DNA from 2 places in the Streptomyces sp. NPDC047971 genome. Region 2 is predicted to be linked to the other one. Evidence: riboswitches for the same ligand, from Rfam matches in the RefSeq annotation. Region 2 holds a riboswitch; the other holds the start of a gene.

Region 1 (7,350 bases), on a different contig from region 2:
CAGCCCGCCGCGCTCGCGGCGACGCTCCGCGACTACCAGCTGCGCGGCCTCAACTGGCTGCACCGGATGACCTCCCTCGGCCTCGGGGGCTGTCTCGCCGACGACATGGGCCTGGGCAAGACCATCACGCTCATCGCGCTCCATCTGCACCGCCGGAGCCATCCCGACGCCGCCGGCCCCACGCTGGTCGTCTGCCCCACCTCGCTCATGGGCAACTGGCAGCGGGAGATCGAGAAGTTCGCGCCCGGCACGCCCGTGCGCCGCTTCCACGGCCCGGCACGGAGCCTGGAGGGCCTGGCCGACGGCGAGTTCGTCCTCACCACGTACGGGACCATGCGGCTGGACACCGAGCAACTGGCGGGCCGTTCCTGGGGTCTGGTCGTCGCGGACGAGGCCCAGCACGTCAAGAACCCGTACTCGGCCACCGCCAAGCAGCTGCGCACCATCGGGGCCAAGGCACGCGTCGCCCTGTCCGGCACTCCCGTCGAGAACAACCTCTCCGAACTGTGGGCGATCCTCGACTGGACGACGCCCGGCCTCCTCGGCCGGCTCGGCACCTTCCGCTCCCGGTACGCCTCGGCCGTCGAGGGCGGTGAGGACCCGGCCGCCGCCGAACGGCTCGCCGCGCTCGTCCGCCCGTTCCTGCTGCGCCGCCGCAAGTCCGACCCGGGAATCGCCCCCGAGCTGCCGCCGAAGACCGAGACCGACCGGGCCGTCTCCCTGACGAAGGAACAGGCGGGGCTCTACGAAGCGGTGGTGCGGGAGACACTCGCGGCGATCGCCGAGGCCGACGGCATGGAGCGTCGCGGGCTGGTGGTGAAGCTGCTGACCGGGCTCAAGCAGATCTGCAACCACCCCGCCCAGTACCTGAAGGAGGACCGGCCCCGCATCGACGGCCGCTCCGGCAAGCTGGAGCTGCTCGACGAGCTGCTCGACACGATCCTCGCCGAGGACGCGAGCGTCCTGGTCTTCACCCAGTACGTGCAGATGGCGCGGCTCCTCGAAGAGCATCTGGCGGCGCGGGGCGTACGGACCCAGTTCCTGCACGGCGGCACCCCCGTGGCCGAGCGCGAGGCGATGGTCGCGCGCTTCCAGGACGGCGAGGTTCCCGTCTTCCTGCTGTCGCTGAAGGCGGCGGGCACCGGGCTCAACCTGACCCGGGCCGAGCATGTCGTGCACTACGACCGCTGGTGGAACCCGGCCGTGGAGGCCCAGGCCACCGACCGCGCGTACCGCATCGGGCAGACGCAGCCCGTGCAGGTCCACCGGCTCATCGCCGAGGGGACGATCGAGGACCGGATCGCCCAGATGCTCCTGCGCAAGCGGGCCCTGGCCGACTCGGTGCTGGGCTCGGGCGAGGCGGCGCTGACCGAACTGACGGATGCCGAGCTGGCCGACCTGGTCCAGCTGAGAGGGGACGGGCGATGAGCGGGTACGAGGACGAACGGACCTTCGCGGCGCTGCCGCCGGCCGGCGGCTCCGGTTTCGCCCGCACATGGTGGGGCCGGGCCTGGCTGAAGGCACTGGAGGACACGGCGCTCGACGGCCAGCAGCTGAAGAAGGGGCGCAGGCACGCCCGTGAGGGCGCGGTGGGCGCGGTCTCGGTACGGCCCGGGCGGATCACGGCGGTCGTGCGGGACCGTGACGGCTCCTCGTACCGCAGCGACGTGCTGCTGCAGGAGCTGTCGGAGGACGAGTGGGACCGGCTGCTCGACCTCGCGGTGGAGAGCGCGGGCCACATCGCGGCGCTGCTCGACCATGAGATGCCGCCGCATCTCGTGGAGGACGCGGCGGCGGCCGGACTGGAACTGATGCCGGGCATCGGCGATCTGGACCCGGAGTGCGGCTGTGAGGCGTGGGACCACTGCCCGCACACGGCGGCCCTGTGCTACCAGGTGGCGCGGCTGCTGGACGAGGACCCGTTCGTGCTGCTGCTGATGCGGGGGCGCGGGGAACGCGCGCTCCTGGACGAGCTGCAGGAGCGCAGCGCGGTGCGGGCGGCTCCCGACGCCCCGGTCGCGGAGGGTTCGGGGGGCGAGTCCGACGGTGTGCCGGCCGGGGAGGCTTTCGCCGCGCGGGACATCCTGCCACCGCTGCCCGCCCCGCCGGCGCTCCCGTCGGTCCCGGGCGTTCCACCGGCCCTGGACACCGAGACGGACCCCGCGCCCGGTCTCGACCCTTCGGCGCTGGAGTTCCTGGCGGTGGACGCGGCGATCCGGGCCCACCGGATGCTCGCCGAGGCGCTCGCCCCGGGGCATGAGCACACCCCGGTGGAAGGGGCCTTGACGGTCGGGCAGGACGCGGTGCGCCTGGCGGCCTCCGGGTCCGTGCCGTCGGGTGTCGCGTCCCGGCTCGCCACCGGGTCCGGGCGGCGTCGGGCGGAGCTGGAGCCGGCCACGCGCGCGTGGCGGTTCGGCGGCGCCGCCGCCCTCGCCGTACTGGAGGAGGAGTGGACACCGGAACCGGAGGCGCTGGCACGGGCGAGGACGGCGCTCGCGGATGCCTGGGAGGACGCCGACCGGCCGGTGCTGAGGCCGGCGGGGGCGGCGCGCTGGACGGTGGTGGGTGCGGAGGCGCAGCTGCGGCTCGGCGAGGACGGCCGCTGGTGGCCCTATCGCAAGGAACGCGGCCACTGGGTCCCGGCCGGTCCCGCGGACCAGGATCCGGCCGCCGCGCTCGCGGCGGCGGGAGAGGGCTGAGGCGCGGCCGTCACCGGAGCGGCGCGGTGAGCTTGCGGACCGTGCCGCCCGTGGCGGACGCGGGGGTGTGTGCGGCGAGGCTGCAGGCGACGGCGTCGGAGCCGAGGAGGTAGCCGCTGCGGTACGGGTACTGGACGAAGGTGGTCCACCGCGTGCCGTACGGCTGCTCCGCGGCCTCGTCGCGCAGCGGCTCGCGACAGAGGGCCGCGGCCCCGTCGCGTACCTCCTCGTCCGTGCCGTGGTCGCCGGTCAGCCGGAGCACCGTGACGAGTTGGGCGTCGTGCGGCTGGTCGCAGCCGCGCCGCACGACGGTCCCCGGGGCCTCCCGGTCGATGTCGAAGCACTCCCCCGGTGCGAGGCGCTCGTACGGCACCGAGGCCGTCGCGGACGAGCCGGGGTCAGGCGGGGGACGACGGGTCTCGGCCCCGCCCTGCGGCGCGAGCTCGCGGCCGGCGGCCTGGGCCGTCGCGGACCTCAGATCTCCGGGATCCCCCGGGGACCGGGTTCCCGCCCCGTGACAGCTCACGGCCACGAGGCCCGCCAGGAGGAGAAGGACCGGCACGAGGAGGTGCGGCAGCGGCGCCGGCAGGCCGACGGGGAACCGGGACATGGTGACCAGATTCACTCACGAACCGTCAGTTTCTGCTGCCTGAAGGCAAGTTGCAGCACACCGCGGACAGAACGGTGACAAAAGTCCGTCCACCCAAGGGTCGCGCGACGCGCTGTCCTCGTGCTAGACGGGTCGCAGGGATCCGCCTGCCCGGTCCAGGCGGGCAGGCGGCGGCCCCCGGCACCTCTCAGAGGCCGAGCTGGCGCTCCGCCCCCTCGACGGTCTGCGCCAGGAGCACGGCGATGGTCATCGGACCCACACCCCCGGGTACGGGCGTGATGAGCGAGGCCCGCTCGGCGGCCGTCTCGAAGTCGACGTCGCCGATGTTGCCGGGGTTGTAGCCCGCGTCGATCACGACCGCGCCGGGCTTGATGTGCTCGCCCTTGATGAAGCGGGGCTTGCCCACGGCGGCCACGAGGATGTCGGCCTCACCGACGATCGAGGAGAGCTCGGTGGTGCGCGAGTGGCAGTACGTGACGGTGGCGTCGCGGCCGAGCAGCAGCAGTCCGGCCGGCTTGCCGAGGATCGCGGAGCGGCCGACCACGACGGCCCGCTTGCCGCTCAGCTCGACGTCGTACGCGTCGAGCAGGCGCATGATGCCGCCGGGCGTGCAGGAGACGAAGCCCGGGAGGCCGAAGCCCATGGCGGCGAAGGAGGCCATGGTGACGCCGTCGACGTCCTTCTCCGGGGCGATCGCCTCGAAGGCGGCGCGCTCGTCGATGTGCGCTCCGACCGGGTGCTGGAGCAGGATGCCGTGGACCTCGGGGTCCTCGGAGAGCGCGGTGATGGCGGCGACGAGCTCCTCGGTCGTCGTGGAGGCGGGCAACTCGACGTGCCGGGAACGGATTCCGGCCTTCGCGCAGCGGTTCTGCTTCATCTTCACGTACGTGACGGAGGCCGGGTCCGCGCCGACGAGGACCGTGGCGAGACAGGGCGTGACGCCGGTGCGGCGGGTGATCTCGGCGGCACGCGCGGCGGTCTCCTCGACCGTGCGGCGGGCGAGGGCGGTTCCGTCCATGAGGGAGGCGGTGCTGGTGGACATGGGCCACTCCTGGGCGTCGTCGATGACAGGTGATCGCCCAGGCGCACGGCAGCGACGGATCCGCGCGGGTGCGTGGAGTCCGCGGGGCCGCTCCCCGGTGGTGATCCACCTCAAGCGCCAGTCACGGCCCGAGCCCCACTCTACGTGAGGACCTGACGGCGGTGTCAGGACAGGGTGCATATGCCGTGGTGTCCGGACGCTTGTGGGCGACCCGCGCGCGCACGACGATGGCCAGGAAGGCAGCGGTGGACCTCGACGTGGAGGCCGAGTTGAGCGATGCGTGGGTGACGTCGGAGCCGGACGCCGGGGCGCTGCGGCGGGCGCACGAGGCGTTCACCAGCGGCGGTCGGGTGCAGCTCCCCCCGGTACGGCCGCTGGTCGCCGACTCCTGGCGGCGCTCGGCGCGGGCGCGAGTGAGCCCGGACGGCGCGGCCCGTGTGGAGCTGGCCGACGACGAGCTCGCCGGGCACCGGGAGGAACATCCGCTCTCCGCCGCGATGCCGGTGATCCGGGAGCTGATGGGCGCCTACGCGCGGGACGGGGAGCATCTGCTCGCGGTCTGCGACGCGGCCGGGCGGATGCTCTGGGTGGAGGGTCACCCCGGGACGCTGCGCCGTGCCCGCGCCATGAACTTCGTCGCCGGGGCCCGGTGGTCGGAGTCGGTGGCCGGGACGAACGCGCCCGGGACGGCGATCGCCGTGGACCGGCCGGTGCAGGTCTTCAGCGCCGAGCACTTCCGTCGGCCGGTGCAGGCGTGGACCTGCGCCGCCGCCCCGGTGCACGATCCGCGGACCGGGCGGCTGCTCGGCGCGGTCGACATCACCGGCGGGGACCGGCTCGCCCATCCGCACAGCCTGGCCTTCGTGCAGGCCGTGGCGCGCGCGGCCGAGTCCCACCTGGCCCTCCTCGCCCCCGCCCCGGCCGAGGACCGGGTGAGGCTGACCGCGCTGGGCCGGGACGAGGCGCTGCTGCGCGTCGGCGGCCGGGGGCTGCGGCTGAGCCGGCGCCACAGCGAGATCCTGGTCGTCCTCGCGCACCGTCCCGACGGCGTGGGCGGCGACGAGCTCCTGACGCTCCTGTACGAGGAGGAGTCGGTCACCCCGGTCACCCTGCGGGCCGAGCTGTCGCGGCTGCGCGGCCTCCTCGGTCCGGAACTGCTGCGCTCACGCCCCTACCGGCTGGCGGCCTCGGTGGACGCGGACTTCGGCACGGTCGACCGGCGGCTCGGCTCGGGCGCGGTGTCGGCGGCGCTCGGCGAGTACGCGGGTCCGCTGCTGCCGTCGTCGCGCGCGCCGGGCGTCGTACGGCTGCGCGAGCGGCTCGCGGACCGGCTGCGGGCGGCGCTGGTGGACCGGGGCGATCCGGCGCTGCTCGCGGACTGGACGTACAGCGCGTGGGGCGAGGACGACGTGGAGATGTGGCGGGCGCTGTCCGAGGTGGTTCCGGATGCCGGACTGGCGCCCGTGCTGGCCCGGTTGCGGGCGCTGGACGCGGAACTGTCGGCGGGCGCAACGGTGTTGCAACGTCGGGCGGAGCACTCTCGGCGGTGAGCGCCGGTCAGGACGGCCGGCGCGGTCCGAGGGAGGCCATGTCCATGACTCGTTACGCCGCACCCGGTACCGAGGGCGCGATCATGTCGTACCAGGCCCGCTACGACCACTGGATCGGCGGTGAGTACGTCGCCCCGGCCCGGGGACAGTACTTCGAGAACCCGAGCCCGGTCGACGGCCGTCCTTTCACCGAGGTCGCCCGCGGAACGGCCGAGGACGTGGAGCGCGCTCTGGACGCGGCACACGCGGCGGCCCCGGCGTGGGGCCGCACGGCGCCGACGGAGCGGTCGAACCTCCTCCTCCGGATCGCCGACCGGATGGAGGCCCATCTGGAGGAACTGGCCGTCGCGGAGAGCTGGGAGAACGGCAAGCCGGTCCGGGAGACCCTGGCCGCCGACATCCCGCTGGCGATCGACCACTTCCGCTACTTCGCGGGGGCGCTGCGCGGCCAGGAGGGCACGCTGAGCGAGATCGACGACGACACCGTCGCGTACCACTTCCACGAGCCGCTGGGCGTGGTCGGGCAGATCATCCCGTGGAACTTCCCGATCCTCATGGCGGTCTGGAAGCTGGCGCCCGCGCTGGCCGCGGGGAACGCGGTGGTCCTGAAACCGGCCGAACAGACCCCGGCGTCGGTGCACTTCTGGATGAGCCTGATCGCCGACCTGCTGCCGCCGGGCGTGGTGAACATCGTCAACGGCTTCGGCGCGGAGGCGGGCAAGCCGCTCGCGTCCTCGCCTCGCGTCGCGAAGATCGCGTTCACGGGCGAGACGACGACGGGCCGGCTGATCATGCAGTACGCCTCGGAGAACATCAAGCCGGTCACGCTGGAGCTGGGCGGCAAGTCCCCGAACATCTTCTTCGACGACGTGTCGGTGGCGGACGACGACTTCCGGGACAAGGCGCTGGAGGGCTTCACGATGTTCGCCCTCAACCAGGGCGAGGTCTGCACGTGTCCGTCGAGGGCCCTGATCCAGCGCGGCCACTACAGCGAGTTCCTGGAGGCGGCGATCGCCCGCACGGAGAAGATCCTCCCCGGGCACCCGCTGGACACGGACACGATGATCGGCGCGCAGGCGTCCAACGACCAGCTCCAGAAGATCCTTTCGTACCTGGACACCGGCCAGCAGGAGGGGGCGAAGATCCTGACGGGCGGCCAGCGGATCGAGTACGACGGAGAGCTGGCGGGCGGCTACTACGTCCAGCCGACGATCTTCGAGGGCGACAACCGCATGCGGATCTTCCAGGAGGAGATCTTCGGCCCGGTCGTCGCGGTCACCTCATTCACGGACTTCGACGACGCGATCCGCACGGCGAACGACACGCTCTACGGCCTCGGGGCGGGCGTCTGGACCCGCGACGGCAACACGGCCTACCGCGCGGGCCGCGCGATCCAGGCGGGCCGCGTCTGGACGAACTGCTACCACGCGTACCCGGCACACGCGGCGT
Region 2 (7,350 bases):
GGCCGGACGGTCCGGCTCGACGAGTTCCCGGCGCGGCTCCCCGCGGCCTTCGGCAAGCTGGTGCAGACGCGGCCGGAGTGGGTCGATCTGCCGGAGGGCACGGAGGGCTACTGGTTCGCCGAGCCGCATCGGCTGCGCTTCCCGCTGACGGACGCGAGCGGTGAGGAGTGGACCCACGCGATACGCACGGCGGGCCCCACGCTCCTCTGGACGAGGAACGCGGGAGCCCTGACCCTGCGCCTGGAGGGCGAGCCCTCCCTGGAGAAGGCGCGCCGGATAGCCGAGTCGGTCGGCTGAGCCTTCGCGCCGACCGGGGGGATCAGGCCGGGAGGCCCGGGGCCGGGAAGGCCGCCATCAGCTCCGCGACCTCGGCCCGGATCGCGAGGAGCGCGTCCTCGTCGCCCGCGCCCGCCGCCGCGACGCCCCGGTCGATCCATTCGGCGACCTGCGCCATGTGCTCCGTGCCGAGGCCGCGGGAGGTGAGGGAGGGGGTGCCGATGCGGACGCCGGAGGGGTCGAAGGGCTTCCGGGGGTCGTAGGGGACGGTGTTGTAGTTGACGACGATCCCCGCCCGGTCGAGGGCCTTGGCGGCGACCTTGCCGGGGACCTCCTTGGGAGTGAGGTCCATCAGGATCAGGTGGTTGTCGGTGCCGCCGGAGACGAGGTCGAAGCCGCGGGCCAGCAGGGCCTCGGCGAGGGCCTTGGCGTTGGCGACGACCGCGTGGGCGTAGTCGCGGAAGGAGGGCTGGGCCGCCTCGCGCAGGGCGACGGCGATGGCCGCGGTGGTCTGGTTGTGCGGGCCGCCCTGGAGGCCGGGGAAGACGGCCTTGTCGAGGGCCTTGGCGTGCTCCTCGCGGGACATCAGCATGGCGCCCCGCGGGCCGCGCAGGGTCTTGTGGGTGGTGGTCGAGATGACGTCGACGTGCGGGACCGGGGAGGGGTGGGCGCCGCCGGCGATCAGGCCGGCGATGTGGGCGACGTCGGCGACGAGCACGGCACCGGCCTCGCGGGCGATCTCGCCGAAGGCGGCGAAGTCGATGGTGCGAGGCAGTGCGGTGCCCCCGCAGAAGATCACCTTGGGCCGCTCCTTGAGGGCGAGCTCGCGGACCTCGTCGAAGTCGATCAGCCCGGTGTCCTGGCGTACGCCGTACTGCACGCCCCGGAACCACCTGCCGGTCGCGGAGACGCCCCAGCCGTGGGTGAGGTGACCGCCCATGGGCAGTGCCATCCCCATCACGGTGTCGCCGGGCTCGGCGAAGGCGAGGTAGACGGCGAGGTTGGCCGGGGAGCCGGAGTAGGGCTGCACATTGGCGTGGTCGACACCGAAGAGGGCCTTGGCGCGCTCGATCGCGAGGCTCTCGACCTGGTCGATGTTCTGCTGGCCCTCGTAGTACCGGCGGCCGGGGTAACCCTCGCTGTACTTGTTCTGGAGGACGGTGCCGGAGGCTTCGAGGACGGCCCGGGACACGTAGTTCTCGCTGGGGATCAGGCGCAGGGTCTCGGCCTGGAGCAGCTCCTCGGCGACGACGAGCGCGGCGAGTTCGGGGTCGGTGGCGGTGAGGGCGGGGTGCGGGGTGGGGTGGTTCATGGCGTTCCTCCGGGCCTTCGGCGGATCCCGGGGTACGGCTCAGCTCGACTGGGCGGCACCACACGGGATGTTCGGTCTCCCGAAGATGCCCAGGCGGGCGGCATCTCGTGTGGTCTGCCGCGCACGGCTCCCCCGGGGTCGCTTCCCCGTACGCCAGTCGCCGTGCGTGTTTCCAGCGTAGCGGGCGCGCCGTCACCCAGGTTTCTTCGTCCGGCATCCGAGCGACGATAGAAAAAGGGGCCACACCCGCCCCAGGCCGCAGGACGAACGGAGATCCCGTGTCGAGGACGCAAGACGCGATCGCTTCCGCGGAGGCGCACAGCGCTCACAACTACCACCCCCTGCCCATCGTCGTCGCCTCGGCGGACGGGGCATGGATGACCGATGTCGAGGGCCGCCGCTACCTCGACATGCTCGCCGGGTACTCGGCGCTCAACTTCGGGCACGGCAACCGGCGGCTGATCGATGCCGCGCGGGCCCAGCTGGAGCGGGTGACGCTCACGTCGAGAGCCTTCCACCACGACCGCTTCGCGGAGTTCTGTACGCGGCTGGCCGAGCTGTGCGGCAAGGAGATGGTCCTGCCGATGAACACCGGCGCGGAGGCCATCGAGACGGCGGTGAAGACCGCGCGGAAGTGGGGTTACGAGGTCAAGGGCGTGCCGGACGGGCACGCGAAGATCGTGGTCGCGGCGAACAACTTCCACGGCCGGACGACGACGATCGTCAGTTTCTCCACGGACCACGAGGCCCGCGACCACTACGGCCCGTACACGCCGGGGTTCGAGATCGTTCCGTACGGGGATCTGACGGCGATGGAGCGCGCGGTCACCGCGCACACCGTGGCGGTGCTCCTGGAACCGATCCAGGGCGAGGCGGGGGTCCTGGTGCCGCCCGCCGGGTATCTGCGCGGGGTACGGGAGTTGACCCGCGAGCGGAACGTGCTCTTCATCGCCGACGAGATCCAGTCGGGCCTCGGCCGGACCGGGCGGACCTTCGCCTGCGAGCACGAGGGCGTGGTGCCCGACGTGTACGTCCTGGGCAAGGCGCTGGGCGGCGGTGTGGTCCCGGTCTCGGCGGTGGTCGCGGACCGGGATGTGCTCGGGGTGTTCCGGCCGGGTGAGCACGGGTCGACGTTCGGCGGGAACCCGTTGGCGTGCGCCGTGGCGCTGGAGGTGATCGCGATGCTGCGGAGCGGGGAGTACCAGCAGCGGGCGGCGGAGCTGGGCGAGCATCTCCACTCCGAGTTGGGGCTGCTCGTGGGCGGAGGCGCCGTGGAGGCGGTGCGCGGGCGCGGGCTGTGGGCCGGTGTGGACATCGCCCCGTCCCGGGGCACGGGCCGGGAGATCTCCGAGAAATTGATGGAGCGCGGCGTCCTGGTGAAGGACACGCACGGTTCGACGATCCGGATCGCGCCGCCGCTGGTCATCAGCAAGGAGGATCTGGACTGGGGTCTGGAGCAGCTGCGGGCGGTGCTCTCGGACTGACACCGACGCCCGCTCCCCGAGGGACGGGTGTCCGTCCCGAGGTCGCTCCGGGGACGGGCGCGCGGGCGCCGGTCCCTGGCGGGCGGGCGTCCGTCCCCGCCGGCGGCGCCAGTTCCGGCGGGCGCGGGCGTCCGTCCCGAGGTCGCTCCGGGGGCGGCCGACCCCCGGCCCCGGCGGGGCCGGGGGCTCGGGTCGGCGGTGGGGTCAGAGGATGACGTGCGGCAGGAAGCGGGCGTACTCGTCCGTGATCAGGCCCGCCGACTCACGGATTCCGAGCCCCGCCGCCTCGTCCTCCACGACCCAGGCGCCGAGCACCACGCGGTTCCCGTCGAAGTCGGGCAGCGGGGCCAACTCCTGGTAGCAGCAGGGCTCCTCACGCTCCACGGCCGGGGAGCCCGACTCGTGGACGGTGACGCCGGCGCCCTCGCGACCGAGCAGCGGCTTGGCGACGTAGCCGCCGGTCGCGGCCAGTTCGCGGGGGCCGTCGAGGTAGGCGGGCAGCAGGTTGGGGTGGCCCGGATAGAGCTCCCAGAGGATCGCGAGCAGCGCCTTGTTGGAGAGCAGCATCTTCCAGGCGGGCTCGATCCAGCAGGTCGTGCCCGTACCGCCGCCGTTGTCGAGGGTGTCCAGGACGTGGGGGCCGAAGCGGTCGGTGGTGAGCCACTCCCACGGGTAGAGCTTGAAGCAGCTGCGGATGAACCGGAGCCGGTCGTCGACGAACCGCCCCGACAGCCGGTCCCAACCGATCCGTTCGACCGAGAGCGCCTCCGTGTCGAGCCCGGCCTGCTGGGCCGTCTCGCGCAGATAGGCGACGGTCATCAGGTCCTCGCCGAGTTCGTCCCCGTCGGAGTGGACGAAGTGCAGGGGGCCGGGGGGCAGCAGCCTCGCCTGGCGCTTCCAGGCGTCGACGAGCCGCTCGTGGAGCGAGTTCCACTGGTCGGCGCCGGGGAAGCGCTCCTCCATCCAGAACCACTGCGGGCTCGCGGCCTCGACCAGCGAGGTCGGGGTGTCGGCGTTGTACTCCAGCATCTTGGCCGGGCCCGTGCCGTCGTAGCGGAGGTCGAACCGTCCGTAGAGGGAGGGCAGTTCGGCCCGGCGACGCCAGGACTCGGCGACGAGGGAGACGAGCCGGGGGTCGGTGAGCCCCAGATCGGCGAAGCGATCCTTCTCGACGATGTGCGCCGCCGCCGCCAGACACATGGCGTGCAGCTCCTCGACGACCTCCTCAAGGGCCTCGACCTCGGGAAGGGTGAAGGAGTAATACGCGCTCTCGTCCCAGTACGGGCGCAGGGAGTCGTCGGGGTAGCGGGTCAGGGGGTAGATGAGCCCCTGCTCCTCCACCGTCTGCTGCCACCCCGGCCGGGGTTCGATCGTGTGCCGCCGCATGTCGTACGGTCCGTCCCGCTCAGCCGCCGCCGGAACCGGAACAGCCGAAGCCGCCGGTGTCGACGGCCGTCTTGTCGAAGCTGCCGCCGCTGACCCTGTTGTCGCTCACGCTGCCGCCGTAGTAGTACGAACCGCGCGTGGAGCTGCTGCTGCCGCTGCCACTGCCGCTCTCGCACTCGTAGCTCGGCAGCTTCTCGCGCGTCAGCGGGTCGACACACCGCCGGTCCGGCTCGGAGCCGCAGGACGTGATCGTCGCCGCGAGCACCCCCATACCCCCGAGCACGACCGTGCTCGACCTCAGCCTGCGCATGTCAGTCCTTCCGATCGCGTGGTCAGCGACCGCACAGTTTAGGCCGCTGTCCGAACGCCCTCGCACTAGAGTCCCTTTGTGCTCTTCGGGATGATTTGTGCGCTCGGATCCTCGCTCTGCTTCGGCATGGCATCGGTGCTGCAGGCGCTCGGCGCGCGCGAGGCGGCGCCCGGGACAGGCGCCGGAGTCGACGTGGCGCTGCAACTGCGGGCGATGCGGCAATGGCGGTATCTGGCCGGCCTCGCCCTGGACGGGATCGGGTTCGGGCTGCAGATCGTCGCGCTGCTGACCCTGCCGATCTACATGGTGGGCGCCGCGCTCGCGGCGAGTCTGGCGGTCACGGCGGTGGCCGCGTCATGGCTGCTCAAGGTCCGGCTGCACCGGATGGAGTGGGCGGCGGTGGGCGTGGTGTGCGCCGGTCTGGCGATGCTCGCCCTCTCCGCGGGCGACGAGGGCGAGCAGAGCTCGTCGGAGGCGCTGCGGTGGGCGATGCTCGCGGCGGCGTTCGCGGTGCTGGGACTGGGCACGGCCGCCGGACGGCTGCCCGGCCGGCCGCGGGCGCTGGCGCTCGGACTCCTCGCGGGCTTCGGGTTCGGGGTGGTGGAGGTGGCGGTCCGGCTGATCGACGGCTGGGACCTCGCGAACCCCGCGGTGTACGCGCTGCTGCTGGGCGGCGGGACGGCGTACGTGATGCTGACCTCGGCGCTCCAGCGGGGTTCGGTGACGACGGCGACGGCCGGCGCGGTCCTGGGCGAGACGATCGGCCCGGCGCTGGTGGGGGTGATCTGGCTGGGCGACCAGACGCGGGCGGGCCTGGGCTGGCTGGCGATCCTGGGCTTCTTGGTCGCGCTGGCCGGGGCGCTGGTCCTGGCGCGCTTCGGCGAGCCCCCGACACCCCTGCCCGAACCGGACCTGTCGACGACGCCCCCGGCGCGGTAGCCGTCCCGGCCCGGCGCGGGGAATCGCCCGGCCCGGCATGCGGAAACGCCCGGCTCGCGCCCCACCCGCCGCGGGGGCGCCCACGAGCCCAGGGCCGCCCCGGCGCGGGGAATCGCCCGGCCCGGCACCCCACCCGCCGCGGGGCAACGCCCGGCTCGCGCGGCGCCCCACCCGCCGCGGGAACGCCCACGAGGGCCGGAGCCCCGGACAGTCCGACGTGAGCCCCGCACACGACCGGGGGACCGCCTCAGCGACCGGAGCACCGCCTCAGGGCAGGACGCGGCACAGGGCCGCCAGGGCGCCCGCCCAGCCGCTGTCCGGGGGCGTGCCGTAGCCCACGACCAGACCGTCCTGGGTCGTCGGGACGTCCGGGTGGCGGAAGCGGTTGAGGCCGAAGAGGGCCAGGCCCTGCCACGCGGCGGAGCGCAGGACCGCGGGCTCCAGGCCCGGCGGGAGTTCAAGGACCGCGTGGAGACCGGCGGCGATGCCGCTCACCCGGGTCTCCGGGGAGCACGCGGCCACCGCCTCCACCAGTTCGTCGCGCCTGCGCCGGTAGCGCAGCCGCATCGCCCGGACGTGCCGGTCGTACGCGCCCGACGCGAGGAACTCCGCGAAGGTCAGCTGTTCCAGCGAGCTGGACACCCAGTCCACCCGCCCCTTGGCCGCCACCACCTCGTCCACCAGGCGCTCCGGCACCACCAGCCACGCCAGTCGCAGCCCGGGCGCCAGGGACTTGCTGGAGGTGCCCATGTAGACGACCCGCTCGGGGTCGAGGCCCTGGAGCGCGCCCACCGGCTGGCGGTCGTAGCGGAACTCGCCGTCGTAGTCGTCCTCCAGGACGATCCCGCCCGAGGCGCGCGCCCAGTCGATCGCCGCCGCCCGCCGGTCGGGGTGGAGCGCGCCACCGAGCGGGAACTGGTGGGCGGCCGTCATCAGCGCCGCACCCACCCCCCTCATCTCGGCCAACCCCTCGGTCCTGGTGCCGAGTTCGTCGTACGGCAGGGCGGGCAGCCGAAGCCCCGCACTGCGCAACAGCTCCCAGTGCGCGTCGAGCCCGTACGACTCGACCGCCACCTCCCGGACGCGGCGGGCCCGCAGCACCTGACCCATCAGCATCAGCCCGTGCACGAAGCCGGCACAGATCACGATCCGGTCCGGCCGCGCGTACACGCCCCGCGCCCGGGCGAGGTACTCGGCGAGCACGGTGCGCAGTTCGATCCGGCCGCGCGGATCGCCGTAGCCGAACGCCTCGTGCGGCGCGGCCGTGAGCGCGCGCCGGGACGCCTTGAGCCACTCGGCGCGCGGGAAGGACGCGAGGTCGGGCGTGCCCGGCTTCAGGTCGTACGTCGGCCGGGCCGCGGTCGGCCGGGGTGCCGTCACCGGGGGCCGCGCGCCCGCGCCGGCCGCCGGCCGGCGCGGCACGGCCCGCTGGGCGACCCGTGTCCCGGAGCCCTGCCGGGCGGTCAGCCATCCCTCCGCGACCAGCTCGGCGTACGCATCGGCGACGGTGTTGCGGGCCACCCCGAGGTCCGCGGCGAGCGAGCGGGAGGACGGCAGCCGCGCGCCCGCCGCCAGGCGCCCGCTGCGCACCGCCTCCCGCAGGGCGTCCATCAGCCCCGTCCGCAGACCCGTGCCCCGCAGCT

What was found. Region 2 has a riboswitch for ZMP and ZTP ahead of glyA (serine hydroxymethyltransferase). Riboswitches for the same ligand answer to the same signal wherever they lie in the genome.
Region 1: it holds a riboswitch for ZMP and ZTP, as region 2 does, so the genes downstream of both, AB0D99_RS07445 (tetrahydrofolate dehydrogenase/cyclohydrolase catalytic domain-containing protein) here and glyA (serine hydroxymethyltransferase) in region 2, are expected to answer to the same signal.

The regions. Positions count from the first base shown of each region.
Region 1 covers NZ_JBEZNW010000005.1:154,117-161,466, reverse strand. Annotated here, with positions in the region: gene AB0D99_RS07460 (SNF2-related protein) at 1-1,428, shown strand, start outside; gene AB0D99_RS07455 (SWF or SNF family helicase) at 1,425-2,699, shown strand; gene AB0D99_RS07450 (hypothetical protein) at 2,710-3,324, opposite strand; gene AB0D99_RS07445 (tetrahydrofolate dehydrogenase/cyclohydrolase catalytic domain-containing protein) at 3,497-4,351, opposite strand; ZMP/ZTP riboswitch at 4,380-4,486, opposite strand; gene AB0D99_RS07440 (GAF domain-containing protein) at 4,537-5,901, shown strand; gene AB0D99_RS07435 (aldehyde dehydrogenase family protein) at 5,946-7,350, shown strand, end outside.
Region 2 covers NZ_JBEZNW010000026.1:4,008-11,357, reverse strand. Annotated here, with positions in the region: gene AB0D99_RS23280 (hypothetical protein) at 1-297, shown strand, start outside; gene glyA (serine hydroxymethyltransferase) at 320-1,588, opposite strand; ZMP/ZTP riboswitch at 1,669-1,759, opposite strand; gene rocD (ornithine--oxo-acid transaminase) at 1,867-3,072, shown strand; gene AB0D99_RS23265 (glutathionylspermidine synthase family protein) at 3,277-4,458, opposite strand; gene AB0D99_RS23260 (hypothetical protein) at 4,478-4,768, opposite strand; gene AB0D99_RS23255 (hypothetical protein) at 4,859-5,707, shown strand; gene AB0D99_RS23250 (PLP-dependent aminotransferase family protein) at 5,975-7,350, opposite strand, start outside.